3 regions of the Burkholderia sp. Bp8998 genome follow, and region 3 is predicted to be linked to each of the others. Evidence: riboswitches for the same ligand, from Rfam matches in the RefSeq annotation. Region 3 holds a riboswitch; each other region holds the start of a gene.
The links. Region 3 has a riboswitch for cobalamin ahead of DIE06_RS04500 (TonB-dependent receptor domain-containing protein). Riboswitches for the same ligand answer to the same signal wherever they lie in the genome.
Positions count from the first base shown of each region.

Region 1: another riboswitch for cobalamin. It lies ahead of DIE06_RS10480 (HoxN/HupN/NixA family nickel/cobalt transporter); the one in region 3 lies ahead of DIE06_RS04500 (TonB-dependent receptor domain-containing protein).
Region 2: another riboswitch for cobalamin. It lies ahead of cobG (precorrin-3B synthase); the one in region 3 lies ahead of DIE06_RS04500 (TonB-dependent receptor domain-containing protein).

Region 1 is NZ_QTQF01000007.1:119,659-126,381, forward strand. Features, by position in the region: gene cobN (cobaltochelatase subunit CobN) at 1-2,152, opposite strand, end outside; gene cobW (cobalamin biosynthesis protein CobW) at 2,159-3,247, opposite strand; gene DIE06_RS10480 (HoxN/HupN/NixA family nickel/cobalt transporter) at 3,273-4,331, opposite strand; cobalamin riboswitch at 4,515-4,778, opposite strand; cobalamin riboswitch at 4,903-5,138, shown strand; gene cobA (uroporphyrinogen-III C-methyltransferase) at 5,248-6,057, shown strand; gene DIE06_RS10490 (cobalamin biosynthesis protein) at 6,054-6,431, shown strand; gene cobO (cob(I)yrinic acid a,c-diamide adenosyltransferase) at 6,466-6,723, shown strand, end outside.
Region 2 is NZ_QTQF01000007.1:100,612-107,334, forward strand. Features, by position in the region: gene cobM (precorrin-4 C(11)-methyltransferase) at 1-362, opposite strand, end outside; gene DIE06_RS10380 (cobalt-precorrin-6A reductase) at 406-1,137, opposite strand; gene DIE06_RS10385 (cobalt-precorrin-5B (C(1))-methyltransferase) at 1,134-2,222, opposite strand; gene cbiE (precorrin-6y C5,15-methyltransferase (decarboxylating) subunit CbiE) at 2,222-3,457, opposite strand; cobalamin riboswitch at 3,674-3,864, shown strand; gene cobG (precorrin-3B synthase) at 3,971-5,332, shown strand; gene DIE06_RS10400 (precorrin-8X methylmutase) at 5,325-5,951, shown strand; gene DIE06_RS10405 (precorrin-2 C(20)-methyltransferase) at 5,948-6,682, shown strand; gene cobJ (precorrin-3B C(17)-methyltransferase) at 6,679-6,723, shown strand, end outside.
Region 3 is NZ_QTQF01000002.1:366,645-373,367, reverse strand. Features, by position in the region: gene DIE06_RS04505 (LysE family translocator) at 1-166, shown strand, start outside; gene DIE06_RS04500 (TonB-dependent receptor domain-containing protein) at 281-2,209, opposite strand; cobalamin riboswitch at 2,537-2,730, opposite strand; gene DIE06_RS04495 (AraC family transcriptional regulator) at 2,839-3,885, opposite strand; gene DIE06_RS04490 (hypothetical protein) at 4,055-4,399, shown strand; gene DIE06_RS04485 (Dabb family protein) at 4,389-5,021, shown strand; gene DIE06_RS04480 (NADP-dependent oxidoreductase) at 5,078-6,070, shown strand; gene DIE06_RS04475 (SDR family NAD(P)-dependent oxidoreductase) at 6,114-6,723, shown strand, end outside.

The DNA of each region.
Region 1 (6,723 bases), on a different contig from region 3:
GCGCGAGCGCGAGCAGCGTGTCGCGCCGCTGACGATCGGCCGGCGATGCGCCGAACACGTGCAGCCCGTCGCGAATCTGCGCTTCCTTCAATTCGCACAGCCACGCGTCGACGCGCGTCAGCAGCGCATCTTCGTCGCCCGCATCGCGCGGCGGCGACACGCTCAGTTCGTCATGCAGCCGGTGTTCGGCGATCGTCGCGAGGATCGTCTTGCGCAGCAGCTTCGCGCGCCGCGCATCGACCATCAGCGCTTCGTAGTATTCGTCGACCTGCCGTTCGAGATCCTGCAGCGGGCCGTAGTTTTCCGCGCGCGTGAGCGGCGGCATCAGGTGATCGACGATCACCGCCTGCGCGCGGCGTTTCGCCTGGCTGCCCTCGCCCGGATCGTTGACGATGAACGGATACAGGTGCGGCAGCGGCCCGAGCGTCAGGTCGGGCCAGCACGCGTCGGACAGCGCGACGCTCTTGCCCGGCAGCCATTCGAGGTTGCCGTGCTTGCCGAGGTGGATGACCGCGTCGATGCCGAACGCATCGCGCAGCCAGAAATAGAACGCGAGGTACGCGTGCGGCGGCACGAGGTCCGCATCGTGGTAGCTCGCATAGTCGTTCTCGCCGCGCGAACGCGACGGCTGGATGCCGACGAACACGTTGCCCGCGCGCCAGCCGGCGATCGCGAAGCGCCCCTGCCGCAGCGTCGGGTCCGCTTCGGGCGGGCCCCAGCGTGCGTTCAGCGCGTCGCGCACGGCGGCCGGCAGCCGCGCGAAATGCGCGACGTAGTCGGCCAGCGCGAAACTCTGGAACGCCGGGCGCAATGCGCGCACGGCCGGATCGTTGGTCACGCCTTCGGTGAGCCGCGCGATCAGCGCGTCGCCGTCGGCCGGCAGGTCGGCCACGGCATAGCCGGCATCGCGCAGCGCCACGAGCACGCGCAGTGCGGACGCCGGCGTATCGAGCCCGACGCCGTTGCCGATCCGCCCTTCGCTTTGCGGATAGTTCGCGAGGATCAGCGCGATGCGCTTGTCGGCATTGTCGAGCGTGCGCAGCCGGCACCAGCCGCGCGCGAGCGCCGCGACGAATGCGATCCGTTCGGCGTCGGGCTGGTAACGCACGACGTCGACTTCGGTGTGCGGACAACGATACGCCAGCCCCTTGAAGCTCACCGCGCGCGTGACGATGCGCCCGTCGACTTCAGGCAACGCGATGTGCATCGCGATGTCGCGCGCGTGCAGCCCCTGGTTGTCGGCCACCCACGCGTCGCGGTTGCCGCCGGACAGGATCACCTGCAGCACCGGCGCGTCGCCCGCGAGCACGTCGGGCTCGGGGCTGTCGATCGCGCCGGCCGCGAAGGCCGTGGTGTTCAGCACGAGCGCGACGCCGTGCGTGTCGCAGAGCTGCGTGATGACCTCGCGGCTCACGGCGTCCTTCAATGACGTGACCGCGATCGGCAGCGGATTGAGTCCCTCGCGCACGAGTGCATCGGCCAGCGCGTCGAACACGGCGGTGTTCGCGGCCTGCCAGTGCGCGCGATAGAACAGGATCGCGACGACGGGCGCGCCGGGCGTCCAGCGCGCGCGCCAGTCGTCGACGCTCGCCGGGTCGCGCGCCGGGTGATACAGCGCGGCGGCCGGCAGCGGGCGCGGCGGCTCGGGTTCGTCGCCGAAGCCGAGCGTATGGAATGCGATGCTGCGCAGCAACGCTTCGGCGTTGTGCATTCCGCCTTCGCGCAGATAACGCCACCACAGCCGGCACAGGTCGGGCGCGACCGTGCTCTTCGCGACGAGGTTCGGGTCTTCCTGCAGGTCGCCGGAGAACATCGCGAGCCGTTGCCCGCGCTTGGACGCGAGCGACACGGCCTGTTCGATCCCGTACGGCCAGTACGCCTCGCCGCCGAGATGATCGATCACGACCGTCATCGCGTGACGCAGCACGTCGTCGACATAGAAATCGACCGACGCCGGCTGCCGCAGGAACGTGACGTTCGCGAGCCGCACGCTCGGAAAGCCGGCCGGCAGCTTCGGCACGACGCTGGCCAGCAGCGACAGCGTCGTGTCGGCCGAGCTCAGGATCACGATGTCGGCCGGCTGCTGGTCGATCCGGACGACACCCTGCGTATCGTCGACGAAGCCACCCGGCGTGGTGCGCAGCAGATGCATCGCGCGTTACGCCTGTTGCACGTCGGCCGCGCACGCGGCGTCGAACGCGCGCTGCAGCGCGGCTGCGTCGAGCTCCTCGCCGATCAGCACGAAGCGGCTCGCACGCGTTTCGCCGTCCTGCCAGCGACGGTCGAAATAGCTGTCGAAGCGGCGGCCGACGCCCTGGATCACGAGTCGCATCGGTGCGTCGGGCAGCGCCGCGAAGCCTTTCGCGCGGTAGATCGTGTGCGTCTCGACCACGCGCTGCAGCGCAGCGATCGTCGCCTCGCGCGACCCCGCGTCGCCCGACACCACCACCGAATCGAAATCGTCGTGATGGTGGTCGTGATCGCCGTCGTCGGCCGAGCCGTGATGGTCGTGCCGCAGATGGATCGTTTCCTCCGATGCAGATTCGAGGCCCAGCAGCATCGCGAGGTCGAGCTCGCCGCGCGTCGCGCGCACGATCTTCACCTGCGGCGGGATTTCCTCGCGGATCGCGGCTTCGACCGCGGCGAACTGCGCGTCGGCGACGAGGTCGGCCTTGTTCACGATCACGAGATCGGCGGACGACAGCTGGTCGGCGAACAGTTCGTGCAGCGGCGACTCATGGTCGAGATTTGGATCGGCGCGGCGCTGCGCGTCGACAGCCTGCGGGTTCTCGGCGAACTGGCCGCTCGCGGCGGCCGGCCCGTCGACGACGGTCACGACCGCGTCGACCGTGAAGCTGTTGCGGATCGTCGGCCAGTTGAAGGCCTGCACGAGCGGCTTCGGCAGCGCGAGGCCCGACGTCTCGATCAGCACGTGATCGATGTCGGCGCGGCGCTCGACGAGCGCTTCCATCACCGGATAGAACTCCTCCTGCACGGTGCAGCACAGGCAGCCGTTCGCGAGTTCGTACAGCTGGCCCGACGCTTCGCCCGGTGCGCCCTCCGCATCCTCGCAGCCGATCCCGCAGCCCTTGAGGATTTCGCCGTCGATGCCGAGTTCGCCGAATTCGTTGACGATCACCGCGATGCGGCGGCCTCCGGCGTGCTGCAGGATGTGGCGCATCAGCGTGGTCTTGCCGCTGCCGAGAAAGCCCGTGACGATCGTGACGGGAAGCTTGCGTAGGGTCATGGTGGGTCCTGTGTCGAAAAGGGAGTCAGGCCGAGAGCGTCACGTCGATCTCGTCGTAGCGTTTGATGCGGTAGATCGCGGCCGATACGATCCAGCACGCGAGGAACAGGCCGATCACGACGTAGCCGAGCATCCCGAAATGCGAGGCGACCATCGTCGAGAAATTCCACACCGGGCCCTGCAGCGAGAGTTTATCCGCGAGCAGCGCGAGCACCTCGATGCCGCCGATCAGCGCGGCAACCAGCACCGACACGAACGTGATCGTCATGTTGTAGTAGATCTTGCGGATCGGCCGCACGTATGCCCAGCGGTACGCGCCCATCATCAGGATGCCGTCGGTCGTGTCGACGAGCGTCATGCCGGCGGTGAACAGCACCGGCAACACCATCACCGACCAGAACGACAGGCCGCCCTGCACTTGCGTGGCCGAGATGCCGAACAGCGCGATTTCGGTCGCGGTATCGAAGCCGAAGCCGAACAGGAAGCCGACCGGATACAGGTGCCAGCTGCGCGACACGAGGCGGAACAGAGGCCGGAACAGGCGGGCCAGCACGCCGCGCTGGTTCATCAGCATGTCGAGGTCGGCGTCGACGATCGGCTCGCCGCGGCGGGCCGCGCGAAACGTCCGGTAGACGGAGATCAGGATCAGCAGGTTGGCGGCTGCGAGCACCAGCAGGAAGAATGCCGACACGCTCGTGCTGATCACGCCGCCCCAGGTCTTCATGCTCTCGAAGCGCGCGAGCGATGCCGCGGTCAGCGCGACCGCCACGGACATCACGATCACCACCGTCGAGTGGCCGAGCGAGAAGAACAGGCCCGCGCCGAGCGGGCTACGGCCCTCCTGCATCAGCTTGCGCGTGACATTGTCGATCGCGGCGATATGGTCGGCGTCGACCGCATGGCGCAGCCCGAACACGTAGGCGAGCAGCGCGGTACCCAGCAGCACGGGCTGGTCGCGAAACGCGACGAATGCCCAGATCCACGCGCCGGCGTTGAACGCGACGAGCAAAGAATAGATCGCGATGATTTTGCCGCGCAGCCCGGACGGGCTGTCGTTGAACAGACGGAAGAACGAGTCGAGCATGATGCTCCTTTGCGAACGGTCGACATGATGAATGCCAACACGGCCGTCGTCGGCCCGGCGCGCGGCGCCGGCCGTTCCTCGCCCCGGCCCGCGCGCAGCGGTTGACGGATCGGCGGAGGAAGCGGGCAACGCTCGGGCGTCCGGCGAACGGCGGCCGTGGACGATGCGCCGCCTCCCCGCGGCGCTGAACCCCAACGTTTCGGCCGGTATCCGGGCTGACGAACACGCCGCTTCGCCTTCCCGGATGCGCGGCATCCAGTGGCGGTCGTCCGCATGCGGCAGGCATGCGGCGAAGCGGCGCTGCATCGCGCTGGGCGCGACGCGTTCGCTTACCGTTGCGGGGGCAGCACAGGTTGGCTCGACTGCGGCGCAGGCAGGCTCCCTGTTTCCCGTTTAACTGCGCGCGCCGGAGGAGCGCGCGCGAGCACCGAAACGCGTGCGAGTGTAGGCGGCGGTGCGGGGAGCGTCAAGGCGGAACGGGCCGCCGCGGCGCGTTCGGCGTGGCCGCGCACCGTGCGGGGGCCGCTCGCGGCGCCCGCACGGCGGGTTCGCGCGGGCCGACCGCTGTGCTATCGTATGCGCCGCGTTCGGTGCTCGCATGCGTATTCCGCGCACGCAGTTAAACGGGAAACAGGAGGCGGAGGTCCGCCCGGCCTGTGCTGTCCCCGCAACGGTACGCCGCCCGCGCGCCGCGGTTCCCCCGCACGCGCCCAGGCCGCCCGCGATGCCACTGCCCTTCAGCGGGCGGGAAGGCTGCGGCCTGGCAAGCGGCCAGCCCGGATACCGGCCGACGCAAGGGGCGAGCCCGCTGCTCGCCGAACGCCCGATCCGCGGGGGACGGATGGGGTGCGCTTTCCGCCCGCGCTCGCGCGGGCTTTGCCCGATCCGTCATGCCTTGCCTGTCCGCCGGCCGCCGATGTGCCGCTCGCTGTCCCCTTTCCACCGCTACGACACGGTGTGCGCCGTGCCGCGTCCGATGAGCCGCGCCTGGCTCGTCGGCGCCGGCCCCGGCGACGCCGATCTGCTGACGCTGAAGGCCGTGCGCGCGATCGCCGCGGCCGACGTGCTGCTCGTCGACGATCTCGTGAACCCCGACGTATTGCGCCATGCGCGCGCCGACGCGCGTATCGAGCATGTCGGCAAGCGCGGCGGCCATGCGTCGACGCCGCAGCAAACGATCGTCGCCGCGATGCTCGCGCACCTGCGCGCGGGCCGCAGCGTCGCACGGCTCAAGGGCGGCGATCCGTTCGTGTTCGGCCGCGGCGGCGAGGAGTTGCTCGCGCTCGGTGCGGCGGGTTTCCCGGTCGAGGTCGTGAACGGCATCACGGCCGGGATCGCGGCCCCGGCCGCGCTCGGCATTCCGGTCACGCATCGCGGCGACGCGCAGGGCGTGATCTTCGTCACGGGCCACGGCGCGGGCGCCGACGAACCCGACTGGCGCGCGCTCGCCGCGACGCGGATGACGATCGTGATCTACATGGGCATACGCCGGCTCGACGCGATCGTGGCCGCGCTGCGTGACGGCGGCGTGCCCGGCGACACGCCGTGCGCGGCGATCGAGAACGCGACGCGCGATGCGCAGCGGCACGTGCTCGCGACGCTCGACACGGTCGTCGAACGCGTGGGCGCGACCGGTATCGGTTCGCCCGCGATCGTCGTGATCGGCCGCGTCGCGGCACTCGCCGACGATCCGGCGGTGCGCGCGGCGCTCGGCGGCCGCGCATGATGCGCGTCGCGCTCGGCGTCGGTTTCCGCGCCGGCGTGACGGCCGCGCAACTCGATGCCGCGATCCGCGCGGCGCTGGCGCACTACCCGGGCGCCGAGCCGGCCGTCGTCGCGACGCTCGCCGACAAGGCGCATGCCCGGCCGCTGCGCACGCTGTGCGCGCGCCGCGGCTGGCCGCTGGTTGCGTTCGACGCAGCGCAGCTCGCGCAGTGTCCCGAACCGGCATTGAGCGGCCCGTCGGCTGCCGCCCTCGCGCGTTTCGGCGTCGCGGGCGTGGCCGAGCCGTGCGCGCGGCTCGCGGCGCCCAATGGCCGGCTGCTCGGCCCCAAATCCATCCGGGACGGCGTGACGGTCGCGCTCGCCGGCCCGCTCTGAACCCTTTGTTTCGCTTTCGACAGGACGATTCCCGATGAAGACCGATGCCGAATCCCATCAGCGGATGACCGAACGCCGCCGCGCCGGCCATGAAAAGAAGCAGGCTGCCGCCACCCAGGAAAAGGGCCTGCTGATCGTCAACACCGGCAACGGCAAGGGCAAGAGCACGGCCGCGTTCGGCATGGCCGTGCGCGTGCTCGGCCATGGCATGCGGCTCGGCGTCGTGCAGTTCATCAAGGGCGCGCTGCACACGTCCGAGCGCGACTTCCTCGGCGCGGTCGCGGAATGCGAC
Region 2 (6,723 bases), on a different contig from region 3:
ACGCCGAGCGTCGCCGCGCACGCGGCCGTCGCCGTCACGCCCGGCACGATTTCATACGGAATCCCGAGCGCTTTCAGTCGGCGAATCTGTTCACCGATCGCACCGTACAGCGACGGATCGCCCGAATGCACGCGCGCGACGTCCTGCCCTTTCGCATGCGCAGCGGCGAGCAGCGCGACGATCGCGTCGAGGTCGAGCTCGGCCGTATTGACGACCTGCTCCGCGCGATGGCCGTCGAGCACGGCCGGCGGCACGAGTGAACCTGCGTACAGGATCACCGGGCACGTGCGCACGAGGCGCTGCCCCTTCACCGTGATCAGCTCCGGGTCGCCAGGGCCCGCGCCGATGAAATACACCGTCATCGAAAAATCTCCGTCAATTCATGGGGCAGCCGGTCGCGCCGCATCACGCGCGCGCGGCCGGGTCGAGCGCATCGAGCAGCTCGGCGACCGAGTCGAACGCGCGATCGGCGTCGGGCAGCGACGGCCGTTTCAGCATCACGACCGGCAGCCTGCGTTCGCGCGCGACGTCGAGCTTGGCTTCGGTCGCGGCGCCGCCGCTGTTCTTGCTGACGACGACGTCGATGCCCGCGAGCGCGAACAGCGCGCGTTCGCTTTCGAGCGTGAACGGCCCGCGCGCGGCGACGATCTGCGCGCGCACGTTGCCGGGATGCGGATCGAGGCAGCGCACCAGCCAGAACTGGTGCGGCGGGATCGCGTCGAGATGCGCGAGCGGTTCGCGGCCGAGCGTGAACAGCGGCCGCCGGAACGGCGCGAGCGCGGCCTCGATGCCGGCCCAGTCGTCGACCATTCGCCAGTCGTCGCCGGGGCCGGGTGTCCACGGCGCGCGGCGCAGCGCCCACAGCGGCACGCCCGCGTCGCGCGCGGCTGCTGCTGCGTTCGCGCTGATTTGCGCGGCGTACGGATGCGTCGCGTCGATCACGAGGCCGATGCTGGCGCTGCGCAGATACGCGGCCAGCCCCGCCGCCCCGCCGAAGCCGCCGACGCGGACGTCGCAGCTCAGGTCGTCGGGCACCTTGCCGAGGCCCGCGAGGCTGTAGACATGTTGCGGGCCGAGCGCGCGTGCGATCTTCAGCGCGTCGCCGGTGCCGCCGAGCAGCAGGATGCGCGGGCTCATCGTGCGCGCCCGACGAAGCGGCCCTGCCGGTCGATCGCGAACATCTCGACCGCGACCGAGGCCGGCACGATGTCGCGCGCGACCCGCAGCGCGTGTGCGCAGACGAGGTCGCCGAGCGGCACGCCTTCGGCCAGCGCGAGCTTCAGCGCTTCCTGGCTGGTATTCGCCGCGCGCATCGCGGCCTGCAGTGCCTCGTTCGCGCCGGCCTCGGCCGCCCACTGCGCGAGCAGCGGCAGGTCGATGCTCGAATGGCGGCTGTGCAGGTCGAGATGGCCGGCCGCGAGCTTGCTGAGCTTGCCGAAGCCGCCGCACATCGACAGGCGCGCGACCGGCGCGCGGCGCAGGTGCTTCAGCACCGCGCCGGCGAAATCGCCCATCTCGATCAACGCCATGTCGGGCAGGCCGTAGTGCGCGCGCATCGCATCCTCGCTCGCGTTGCCGGTGCACGCGGCGATGTGCGTGATGCCGTTCGCGCGGGCGACGTCGATGCCCTGGTGGATCGACGCGATGTACGCCGAGCACGAGAACGGCCGCACGATGCCGGTCGTGCCGAGGATCGACAGGCCGCCGACGATGCCCAGGCGTGGGTTCATCGTCTTCAGCGCGAGCGCCTCGCCGCCCTCGACGCCGATCGTCACGTCGAAGCCGCCCGTGTAGCCGTATTCGGCCGCGAGCGCGTCGAGGTGCGTGGTCATCATCTGGCGCGGCACCGGATTGATCGCCGGTTCGCCGACCGGCAGCGTGAGTCCCGCGCGCGTGACGGTGCCGACACCCGGCCCCGCATGAAAACGCACGCCGGGCGCGGCCGACAGTGCGACCCGCGCGAAGATCAGCGCGCCGTGCGTGACGTCCGGATCGTCGCCGGCATCCTTGATGGTGCCGGCCTCGGCGCCGTCGGCCGTGGCCCGGCAGAACGCGAGCCGCATCATCACGTGCTGTCCCTTCGGCAACACGATCTCGACCGCATCGACCGCGCGGCCCGCGAGCAGCAGGCGCGCGGCGGCGAGCGACGTCGCGGTCGCGCAGCTGCCGGTCGTATAGCCGAACCGCAGCGGTGCGGGTTGTTCGGGGGTTTCGTCGCGCATCACGCGGGGTCCGCGAAGTCCGTTGCCGTGGAATCGGGCTTGCGCACGTCATACAGCGTGACGGGCAACGGCTGCCGCCACGTGTCGAAGCGGCCGAGCGGCTCGGCGTGCGCGAGCGATACGCGCGTGAGCGTGCCGCCGTGCGCGTCGCGCCACGCGGCGAGCGCCAGCTCGCCCTGCAGCGTGACCGCGTTCGCGACGAGCCGGCCGCCGGGTTTCAGCGCCGACCAGCACGCATCGAGCACGCCCGGCGCGGTCGCGCCGCCGCCGATGAAGATCGCGTCGGGCGCGGCGAGCCCCGCGAGCGCATCGGGCGCGCGCCCCGCGACGAGTTGCAGGCCCGGCACGCCGAGCACGTCGCGGTTGTGCTCGATGAAGCGCTGCCGCTCCGCGTGCGACTCGATCGCGATCGCCTGGCACGACGGATGCGCACGCATCCACTCGATGCCGATCGAGCCGCTGCCCGCGCCGACGTCCCACAGCAGTTCGCCGGGCGCGGGCGCGAGGCGCCCGAGCGTCAGCGCGCGCATGTCGCGCTTGGTGAGCTGGCCGTCGTGGCGGTACGCGTCGTCGGGCAGGCCGGGCGTGAGCGCGCGGCGCGGCGCATCGGGGCCGGCCTGGCAGTCGAGCGCGACGAGATTGAGCGCGGCGGTCTCGTCGACGTGCCAGTCTTGCGCGAGGCCGTCGATGCGCCGCTCGAGCGGGCCGCCGAGATGTTCGAACACGCTGATGCGCGTCGGCCCGAAGCCACGCGCGACGAGCTCGGCGGCGACCGCGGCCGGCGTGCGGCCGTCGGCGCTCAGCACGAACAGGCGCCGGCCCGGCAGCAGGTGGCGCGCGAGCGTCGCGAGCGGCCGGCCGACGAGCGACACCGCCCCGACGCCCTGCAACGCCCAGCCGAGCCGCGCGGCCGCCAGCGACAGCGACGACGGTGCGGGCAGCACGCGCCATTCGTCGGGGGACAGTTCGCGCGCGAGCGTCGCGCCGACGCCGAACAGCATCGGGTCGCCGCTCGCCAGCACGCAGACGGGCGAACCGCGCTGCGCGAGCAGGCCCGACAGGTCGAACGGCGACGGCCACGCCGCGCGTTCGGCCGGCAGCCGCGCGGGCAGCATGTCGAGGTGCCGCTTCGCACCGACGACCCGCGTTGCCTCGAGCAGCGCGCGCCGCGCACTGCGCCCGAGCCCCGCGTAGCCGTCGTCGCCGATGCCCACTACCGTCAGCCACGCCGTCATGCTCCCTTCCCCATCGTCCGATTCCATCGAGTCGCTGCTCGGCGGCCGTAAAGGCGCCGGTGCGGCCGTCCGCATTGCGAAAGTCGGCATGGTACCGTGTTCCACCGCGGGTTTCATCTGCGGGGCCGCCGACGCCGGGCCGCGTGGTCGGCCGCATTTGGCATCGGCCACGGCGCCCGCCCGGCGGTCGCGAAGCGCCGGTGAAATCGGGTATGCTACGGCCGTTCGTTCGCCGGTGCCCTTCGGGGCCGAAGAGGGAACACAGGGCGCGCCGCGCGCCGCTGTGGCTGCCCCCGCAACTGTAGACAGCGAGCCGATCTCCCCTCATGCCACTGGTTTCACCGGGAAGGCCGGGAGCAGGCGCCGACCTGTCAGCCAGGAGACCTGCCGGCCTGAAAGTGCGTGCGTGCCAGTCGGCGTCGGGCGGGGTGTACCGATGCGTTGGCCGCGGCGCGACACTGCCCCGGTATCCCGTTGAGTTCCGTCCCCGTTTCGATTCCTGCGTCGTCCGTCATGCGCCCGTCGGCCTGCCCGGGGCTCATGCGCGTCGTCGCGGCCGCCGACGGCGGGCTGTGCCGGATCAAGCTGCCGGGCGGCCGGCTCGACGCGCGGCAGGCGTGCGCGATTGCCGCCGCCGCGCGCGCCTGCGGCTCCGGCGCGATCGACGCGACCAATCGCGCGAATCTCCAGTTGCGCGGCATCCGCGACGGCATGGCCGATACGCTGGCCAACGCATTGCTCGACGCGGGCCTGGGCCCGCGTGCGGGCGCCGGCGATGCCGCGGAGGACCGGGCCGCGCTCGCCGCGAGCGACGACGTCCGCAACCTGATGCTCAGCCCGCTCGCGGGGCTCGATCCCGACGCACTGCTCGACAGCCGCGCGCTCGCGCTTGCGCTGCTCGACATGCTGACGCACGAGCCGCGCCGCGGCGAGGTGTCGCCGAAATTCTCGATTCAGCTCGACGGCGGCGAAGCGGTCGCGGCGCTCGATCATCCGCACGACATCTGGCTCGCCGCATGGCGTCGCGGCGACGGCGCGGTTCGCATCGCCGTGGGCCTGGCCGGCTGTCCGCCGGTCGCGCCCGGCGATCCGCCCGCTTCGTTCGACGTGGCGCCGGACCAGGCCGTCGCGCTCGTCCGCGCGTTGCTGCTCGCGTTCCTCGATCTTGCGCCGGCCGACGTCACGCGGATGCGTGCGTGGCTCGCGACCGGCGGCGCACGCGCGTTGCGCGAGCGCGCGCAGCATTACGTACCCTTCCCGCTCGAAGCCGATCCGGCACTGGCCGGCTGGCGGCGCACGCACGCGGATGCCGCGCTGCGTTTCGGCGCACGGCCGTCGCGCGACGCGGATCGCTGCAGCGTCGGCGCGCAGTTCGTGCTCGGACGGCTCGACGCGTCGCAACTGAACCGGCTCGCGGCACTGGCCGAAGCAGAAGGCGACGGCACGTTGTCGATGACCCCGTGGCAAGGCATCTTCGTGCACGGCGTGCGGCACGAACGTGCGCCGGCCGTGCTCGACGCGCTCGCGTCGCTCGGGCTCGTGTGCGCGACAGCCGACCCGCTGGCGGCGCTGGTCGCGTGCACCGGCAGCGCGGGCTGCGCGAAGTCGCGCGCCGATACGAAACGCGATGCGCTCGCGCTGGCCGCGCGCGTCGGCCATCCGGTCGACGTGCACCTGACCGGCTGCGAACGCCATTGTGCGTTGCCGCACCCCGCGACGCACACGCTCGTCGCGGTTGCGCCCGCACGCTACGACCTTTACCGGCGCGACGCCGCCGCGGGCCTCGGCGCCCCGCTCGCGCGCCATTTGACGATTGAACAGGCCGCGGCCCGACTGACGGGCGCGCGGCACAGCCAGGACACCACCGATGCTTGACTACATTCGCGACGGGCAGGAAATCTACCGCCAGTCGTTCGCGACGATCCGCGCCGAGGCCGACCTGTCGCAGGTTCCGCCCGATCTCGAGAAGCTCGCGGTGCGCGTGATCCACGCGTGCGGGATGGTCGATGTCGCCTACGACCTGCGCTTCTCGGCGGGCGCCGGCACGGCGGGCCGCACGGCGCTCGCGGCCGGCGCGCCGATCCTGTGCGACGCGAAGATGGTTGCCGAAGGCATCACGCGCGCGCGGCTGCCGGCCGGCAATCGCGTGATCTGCACGCTCGGCGAACCGGAAGTGCCCGACCTTGCGCGGCATCTCGGCAACACGCGCTCGGCCGCGGCGCTCGAACTGTGGCGCCCGCATCTGGCCGGCAGCGTCGTCGTGATCGGCAATGCGCCGACCGCGCTGTTCCACCTGCTCGACATGATCGACGCCGGTGCGCCGCGCCCCGCGCTGATTCTCGGCTTTCCGGTCGGCTTCATCGGCGCGGCCGAATCGAAGGCGGCGCTCGACGCGAACAGCCGCGGCGTGCCGTACGTCGCGCTGCTCGGCCGGCGCGGCGGCAGCGCGATGGCGGCTGCCGCGGTCAACGCACTCGCGACGGAGGCCGAATGACGGCCCCGCGCGGACGCCTGTTCGGGGTCGGCGTCGGCCCCGGCGACCCTGAACTGATGACGATCAAGGCGCTGCGGGTGCTGCAGGCCGTGCCGGTGGTCGCGTATTTCGTCGCGAAGGGCAAGAAAGGCAATGCGTACGGGATCGTCGAGGCGCACCTGCTCGACGCGCAAACACAACTGCCGCTCGTCTATCCGGTGACGACCGAGGCGCTGCCGCCGCCGCTCTGCTACGAGACCGTGATTGCCGACTTCTACGACACCGCCGCGGAGATCGTCGCGTCGCATCTCGACGCCGGGCGCGACGTCGCGGTGATCTGCGAAGGCGATCCGTTCTTCTACGGGTCGTACATGTACCTGCACGATCGTCTCGCGCCGCGCTACGACACCGAAGTGATCCCGGGCGTGTGCGCGATGCTCGGCGGCACGGCCGTGCTCGGCCAGCCGCTGGTCTATCGCAACCAGAGCCTGTCGGTGCTGTCCGGCGTGCTGCCGGAGGACGAATTGCGTGCGCGGCTCGCGCAGGCCGACGCGGCCGTCGTGATGAAGCTCGGCCGCAACTTCGACAAGGTGCGGCGCGTGCTCGACGAACTGGGGCTCGCGAAGCGCGCGCTGTACGTCGAGCGCGCGACGATGGCGGCGCAGCGCATCGTGCCGCTCGACGAAGTCGATCCGATGGCGTCGCCGTATTTCTCGCTGCTCGTCGTGCCGGGGGAAAAATGGCAAGGATGACGACTCCGCCCGCGATCGTGGTTCTCGGCGCGGGCGCGCTC
Region 3 (6,723 bases):
GGGTTCCGCGACGTGGTGGCTGTGCCTGAGCAGCGCGACGGCCGCATTGCGCACGAAGATGTCGCTGACGTTCATGCACGGGCTGTCGCGCGTGTCCGCCGTCGTGATCGCGGTGTTCGGCGCGATCCAGTTGATGGCGGGCGTGCGCGGCGTCGTGGGGGCGTGACGCGAAACGTGGTGCGACCGAACGCGCTCGCTCGCGGACGGCGGCATTCGCCACGCGGATACCCGTTCGCATCGACGCCCGCGACCGCAGGCGCCGATGCACCGACCACCCCGATCAGAACGTATAGCTGACCTTGCCGAACGCGGTACGGCCGAGCGTGTTGTAGCCGTACGCGGTCATGTACTGACGGTCGAACAGGTTCGACAGCGTCGCCGACACCGTCAGGTGCGCATTGATCTTGTACGACGCGCGCAGGTTCACGGTCAGGTAGGACGGCAGATACGTGGCGTTGGCCGGATCGTCGAACGTCGTGCCGCCGTAGCTCAGCGTCGCCCCCGTGCTCAGCGCGTGCAGGTGCAGCTCGTCCCACGTGTGGTCGACGTTCACGCTGACGGTCTGGCGCGGCCGGCGGTTGAGCCAGCTGTCGTTGGTCTCGTCCTGCGGATTCAGGATCCCGATCGCGACGCTGACCGGCGTCGAGCGGCCGATCGTGCCCTTGTACGACAGGTCGATGCCGCGGATATGCGCGCGGCCGATGTTCATCGGCGAGAACGTCGCGGGGTTGTACGCGATCAGGTTGTTGACGCGCGTGTCGTAGAGCGCGGCGCTGAACGTGCCGTACGCGGTGTTCGCGTCGAGCGCGGCCTCGACCGAATCGCTGCGTTCCGGATTCAGATTCGGGTTGCCGTAACCGGGGTAGTACAGGTCGTTGAACGACGGCAGGCGGAACGCATTGCCGTACGACACGCGCGCCGTATAGACCGGCGTAATGGCCCACGACAGCGCGGCGTTGCCGGTGTTCACGGCCTTCCCGGCGATGATCTCGTGGCGGCCGGCGACGAACATCGTCACGCTTCCGAGCGTGGCCGACTGATGCAGCGAGAACGCGGAATCGTTGCGCGTCGGCACGCCGTCCGGCACGTCGACCGGCAGGAACGCCTGTTCGCGCGTGAAGTCGTACGCGATCTTCGTCTCGCCCGACAGCGGCAGGCCGAACAGATGGAAGCCGTGCGCCTGATGGGTCAGCGACGTCGACGAACTGATGCGCTGCGAGTTGATCTGGTCGGTCGGGAGGGTCGGGTCGCTCGCATACAGGAACTGGCGGTCGTTCGCATAACCGAACGACTGGTCGAATTGCGTGTCGGGCGAGATGTCGAGATGGAACGCGATGCCGGTCGTCAGCTGATGATCGAGCTCGCGGTTCGCAAAGCCGGCGTTGTCGAAGGACAGGTCGGAGCGGTGGTACAGCGCGAACGTCGAGATCGACCAGTTGTCGCGCGCATAGCCGAGGCGCGCATCGAGATCCTGCGCGTGATACGGATTGCGGCCGTCCTCGTGGTACGGCAACACGGGCCGCGTCGCGTCGATGCCGGCCGTGTTGTAGTCGTGCAGGCCGAGCGTGTAGGTGAGGCCGCCGAGCGTGGCCAGCGGCCCCGTCGACGGCACGGTGCCCGACGTGCGCAACTGCGTGTCGAAGGTCTTGTTCGAGCCGCCACCGAATGACACGGTGGTCTGGTTCGGCTGGCCCGCGGCGCGGCGCGTGAACAGTTGCACGACGCCGCCCATCGCGTTCGCGCCGAACGACGCGGCGGCCGGCCCCGAGATCACCTCGACGCGCTCGAACGCTTCGGTCGGCAGGTCGGCCCACGGCGCGATGCCGGTGGTCGGCGAGCCGATCCGGACGCCGTCGATGAACACCGCGACCTGGCTGGCCGACGAGCCGCGGATGCTGACGGACGCGGACGAGCCTGGGCCGCCGTTCTGCGAGACGGTCACGCCCGGCAGCGTCGCGAGCGCCTGCGTGATGCTCGGGTCGCTCGGCGACAGCCGGTCGAGGTCGGCGCGCGTGAGCACCTGCGTCGTCGCATAACGCTGGTCGAACGACTCGGGCAGGTGCCGCGTGTCGGTCACGCTGATCGTCGGCAGGTCGGCGCCTTCGGCGGGTTGGGGCGGCTGCGCGAGCGCCGTGTCGCCGGCGGCGTGGGCGATCGGGGAGAGCAGCGCGGTGGCGGCGGACGTGGCGAGAAGATGGCGAAGATTCATGAGGCGGCGAGCGTGATCGTGTTGCGGGTACGGCGAGCGTAAGCCGGTGGCGGTGCATACCGCCGGGTTATTGGTGGTCTATCGCGAGACCGGACAGCGTGGGCGGTGGTCGCGCGTGTCGTCATCGCATGTGCCAGACGACAGGGCGCGGCACACGTGTACGGACACGCCGCGCGGACGGGCGGCGCAACGGCGCGACACTTCCGGCGTGGAAGCGGAGGCGGAAAGACGGGACATCTGAAGGGTCCTGAGGTCGGGTCGTCCATGCAACGGGGCGACCGCCAAAGGCGGTGCTGGCGCATCGGGACACCCCGCCCGGTGCGGCTGCCTGGACCTCGGGTCGATGGCAGGTCTCCTGGCTTGCGGGTCGCTATTCGCACCGGCCTTCCCGGTTTCCCAGTGGCGTGGGGTGGTGCGAATTCGCCGCTCACAGTTGCGGGGGCAGCCGCAGATTCGAGGCACTGCCTCTCCTGCGTTCCCTTTTGATCCCGTCTCCGGGAACCATCAGCGCGCAAGCGTAATGGCGAGCGCTCCGGCGCGTCAATTATCGAGGTGTGCAGGGATGCGAAAAAACGTCAGTGTTCGCCGAATGCTTTCCAAAACCTTTCTTCCGAGGCAGTCGAACCGCTTTACGTCTGATGAAACGGGGCATTGGCAGCACTGCACTCGCGCCGGAACCGGCTCGGCGCGATACCCGTCCATCGCACGAACGCCCGCCGAAACGCTTCCTCGCCGCCGAACCCGAGATGCGTGGCGATCCGCGCGACCGGCCAGTCCGACTCGCGCAGGCAGCGCCGCGCGGCGTCGGCCAGGCACTGTTCGCGCAACGCGTGATAGCCGCTGCCTTCGGCGGCCAGCCGCCGCCGCAACGTCGCCTCGCTGACGCCGAGCCACGCCGCCAGCTCCGCGAGCGCGGGCAGCGCCTGCTCGCGCGCGAGTGCCGCGTCGAGAAAGCCGCGCACCTGCTGCGTCCATGACATGACGGCCGGCGCGGCATCGATCAGACGAAACGGGAAATCCACGAGGAACGCGGCGAGTTCGCCCGGCTGCCGGATCACGCGGGCATCGAGCCGCGCCGCGTCGAACGCGAAGCCGTAGGTCTTGCGGCCGACGTCGACCGGCGCGTTGAACAGCCCGAGCAGCGGCATCGCGTCGTCGCGACGCGGATGGCCGAGCCAGACTGCGTCCGGCCGCAGCGGTTGCCCGATCAGCCAGCCGAACAGCTGCAGATAGCAGAACAGCCCCGTCAGGTCGACAAGGCATGCGGCCGGGCTGCGCGTGCGGCGCAGCGAATCCATCCGGAACGTCGCACGGCCGTCGCGCACCGCGAGCGACAGCACGCCGGCGCGCGGCGTGAGCATCTCGCAGAACTCGGCGGCGCAGCGGATCGCGTCGGCGAGCGTCGCGCAACTGAGCAGGCAGCGGCACATCAGGTCGACTTCCTGCTTGCGCATCGGCGGATGGCCGTCGCCGCGCGCGACCTGCGCTTCGAGCCGCTCGATCGCGTCGCGGTACAGCGCGACGAAGCCGCCGGGTGTCGTCGGCGGGGCAGCAGCAACGGCAGGCGTCGCAGGCCGTTGCGCCGGCGGCGCGCCGCTGCGTGCCAGCTCGTCGAGCAGGCGGGCGCCGAGGCCCGGCAGCACGCGGCCGCGTGCCGGCAATACGCGCTGTTTCATACGTTTCCCGATCTGAGCGTTGCGACAGGGGTTGGTGAGCGGCCCGGTAGGGGTTGGCCGACCGCCGCCACGCAAGAATGCTATCCACGCCGGCCGCTTCCGGCCTCGCCGGAACGGCGTAGGCGGCCGGTACCGCATTCCGCCACGAACCATCCGGGACGACCCGCGAATGATCCAGATCGTAGACGAAATCACCCTCGCGCCCGAGCGCATTCCCGACGTGCTGGCACTGCTGCGCGACCGCTATTTGCCGGGCCACGCGGCGCGCGGACTGACGGCGGCCGGCCGCTGGGTGTCGCCGCCCGTCGCGGTGCCGGGGCAGCCGAGCACGCTGTGGCTGACGTGGCAGGTCGCCGATGCGCCGTCGTACTACCGGATGCGCGCGCTGACCGATGGCGACGTGGTCGCATTCTGGATGGCCGTCGACGTGCTGTGCGACGCGCGCCGCCGCCATGTGATGACCGACGCCGACGCATCGCTGCCCGCACTGACGGAGGTCGACCATGCGGCATGACACGGCGCAGGTATTCGTTTCGGCGACCGACGATGCCGGTGCGATCGAGCGCGCATTGCGCGACGCCGCGCAGGCGCTGCCCGGCGCGACCCGCGTGGTGCTCGCGCGCAATCTCGACGGCTGCTGGGGCGCGGGCGATTACACGCTCGACGTGCTGCGCGACGAGCGGGTGACCGATCGAGCGCTGGACGTCACCGCGCTGGCCCCGGTGCCGGGCGTCGTGCGGATCGACGGCGCCGCCTGCCGCGCGATCGGCGGCGGCCTGCGCGAACCGGCGCTGCGCGACGGCGTATGGCGCACGCTGATGCTGCGTATGCGGCCGGAGGCCGATGAAGCACAGGTGCTCGATCTCGAGCGCGAACTGCTGCGCATGCCCGCGTTCATGCCCGGCATTCGCAACTGGCGGCTGAGCCGGATCGTCACGCCGGGCGCGTGGACTCACGTGTGGCAGCAGGAATTCGCGCACGTCGGCGATCTGCTCGGCGAATACCTGCTGCATCCGTATCACTGGGGCTGGGTCGACCGCCGCTTCGACGCCGAAAGCCCCGACTGGACGGTCGATGCGATCTCGCACGCGTTCTGTCCGCTCGCGTCGAGCCTGCTGGCCGACACGGCGGCGTGACGCGCGGCGCGCACGCGACCCACCGCAATGCAAACGACAACACTGGAGACACCACCATGCGAGCCTTGCTGATCGACCGCGTCGGCCATTCCGACGCGCTGCGACTGGCCGACGTTCCCGCACCGACGCCCGGCCCCGGCGACGTGCTGATCCGCGTCGCCTGCGCGGGCGTCAATCCCGCCGACTGGAAATGCCGCGAGGGCTATCTCGGCGCGTTCATGCAGATGACGTTTCCGTTCGTGATCGGGTTCGATGCGGCCGGTGTGGTGGAGGCGGTCGGCGACGGCGTCGAGGGTTTCGCGCCGGGGATGCGCGTGTTCGCACAGACCGACGTCGGCGCGGGGCGCTGGGGCGCGTATGCCGAATACGTCGCGGTGCGGCACGACTCGGTCGTGCGCCTGCCCGACGCGGTCAGCTTCGCGGAAGCGGCGGCCACGCCGACGCCCGCGCTGGCCGCGTGGGCCGGCCTGTTCGACGACGGCGGGTTGCGTGCGGGGCAAACGGTGCTCGTGCACGGCGGCGCGGGCGCGGTCGGCACGTTCGCGATCCAGCTTGCCGTGCAGGCGGGCGCACGGGTCGCCGCGACGTGCTCGGCGCGCAACCGCGCGAGCGTCGAATCGCTCGGCGCGGCGGCGAGCATCGACTATCGCGCACCGGACATCGCGGCGGCCGTGCGGGCGTGGGCGCCCGGCGGCGTCGATCTCGTGCTCGATGCGGTCGGCGGCGACACGCTGCCCGCCGCACTCGACCTGCTGGCACCGGGCGGCACGCTCGTGAACATCATGACGCTCGCGGCCGGCGATGCGCAGCGGCTGGCCGCGACGAGCACCGAAGCCGCGCGGCGCGGCCTGCGCACCGCGATGACGTACAGCCGGATGCCGAGCGGCGCCAAGCTCGCGTCGATCGCGGAACGGCTCGGCCGGCGCGCGCTGCGCGTGCCGCGCTTCGACAGTTTCCCGCTCGAACAGGCGGCGCGCGCGCTCGACCTCGTTCAAACGGGCGACGCGAAAACCAAGTTCGTGCTGCATGTTGCGAATATCGCGGCGTGACGCCGAGCGGTCCGCACGCAACATCACCTTCACCGGAGACATCATGACCGACACCCGTACCGCGACGCTCGCGGGCAAATGCGCGCTCGTGACCGGCGCGAGCCGCGGCATCGGCCGCGCGATCGCGCAGCGCCTCGCGTCCGAATGCGCGACCGTCGTCGTGACGGCGCGCAGCCTCGCGCACTCGGCAACGACGGCCGGCACGCTCGCCGAAACGGTCGCGCTGATCGAACAGGCGGGCGGCCGCGCGATCGCGCTCGCGGCCGACCTGTCGAACCCGGTCGAGCGCGACGCGCTCGTCGCGCGAGCGGCGCAGGCGGCCGGCGGCCTCGACATCCTCGTGAACAATGCGGGCGTGGCCGACTACGCGTGCGTCGACGCGATGCCGATGGCGATGTTCGACACGACGATCGAGCATTATCTGCGCATCCCGTTCACGCTGAGCCAGGCTGCGATTCCGCTGATGCGCGCGCGCGGCGCCGGCTGGATCGTGAACGTCGGCTCGGTTACCGCGCTCGCGCCGCTGCGGCCGTTCGACGATTTCTCGCGCGCGGGCGGCGCGACCGTCTATGCGGCGGTCAAGGCCGCGTTGTCGCGCTTCACGCAAGGGCTCGCGGCCGAACTCGAAGCCGACGGCATCGCGGTGAACCTGG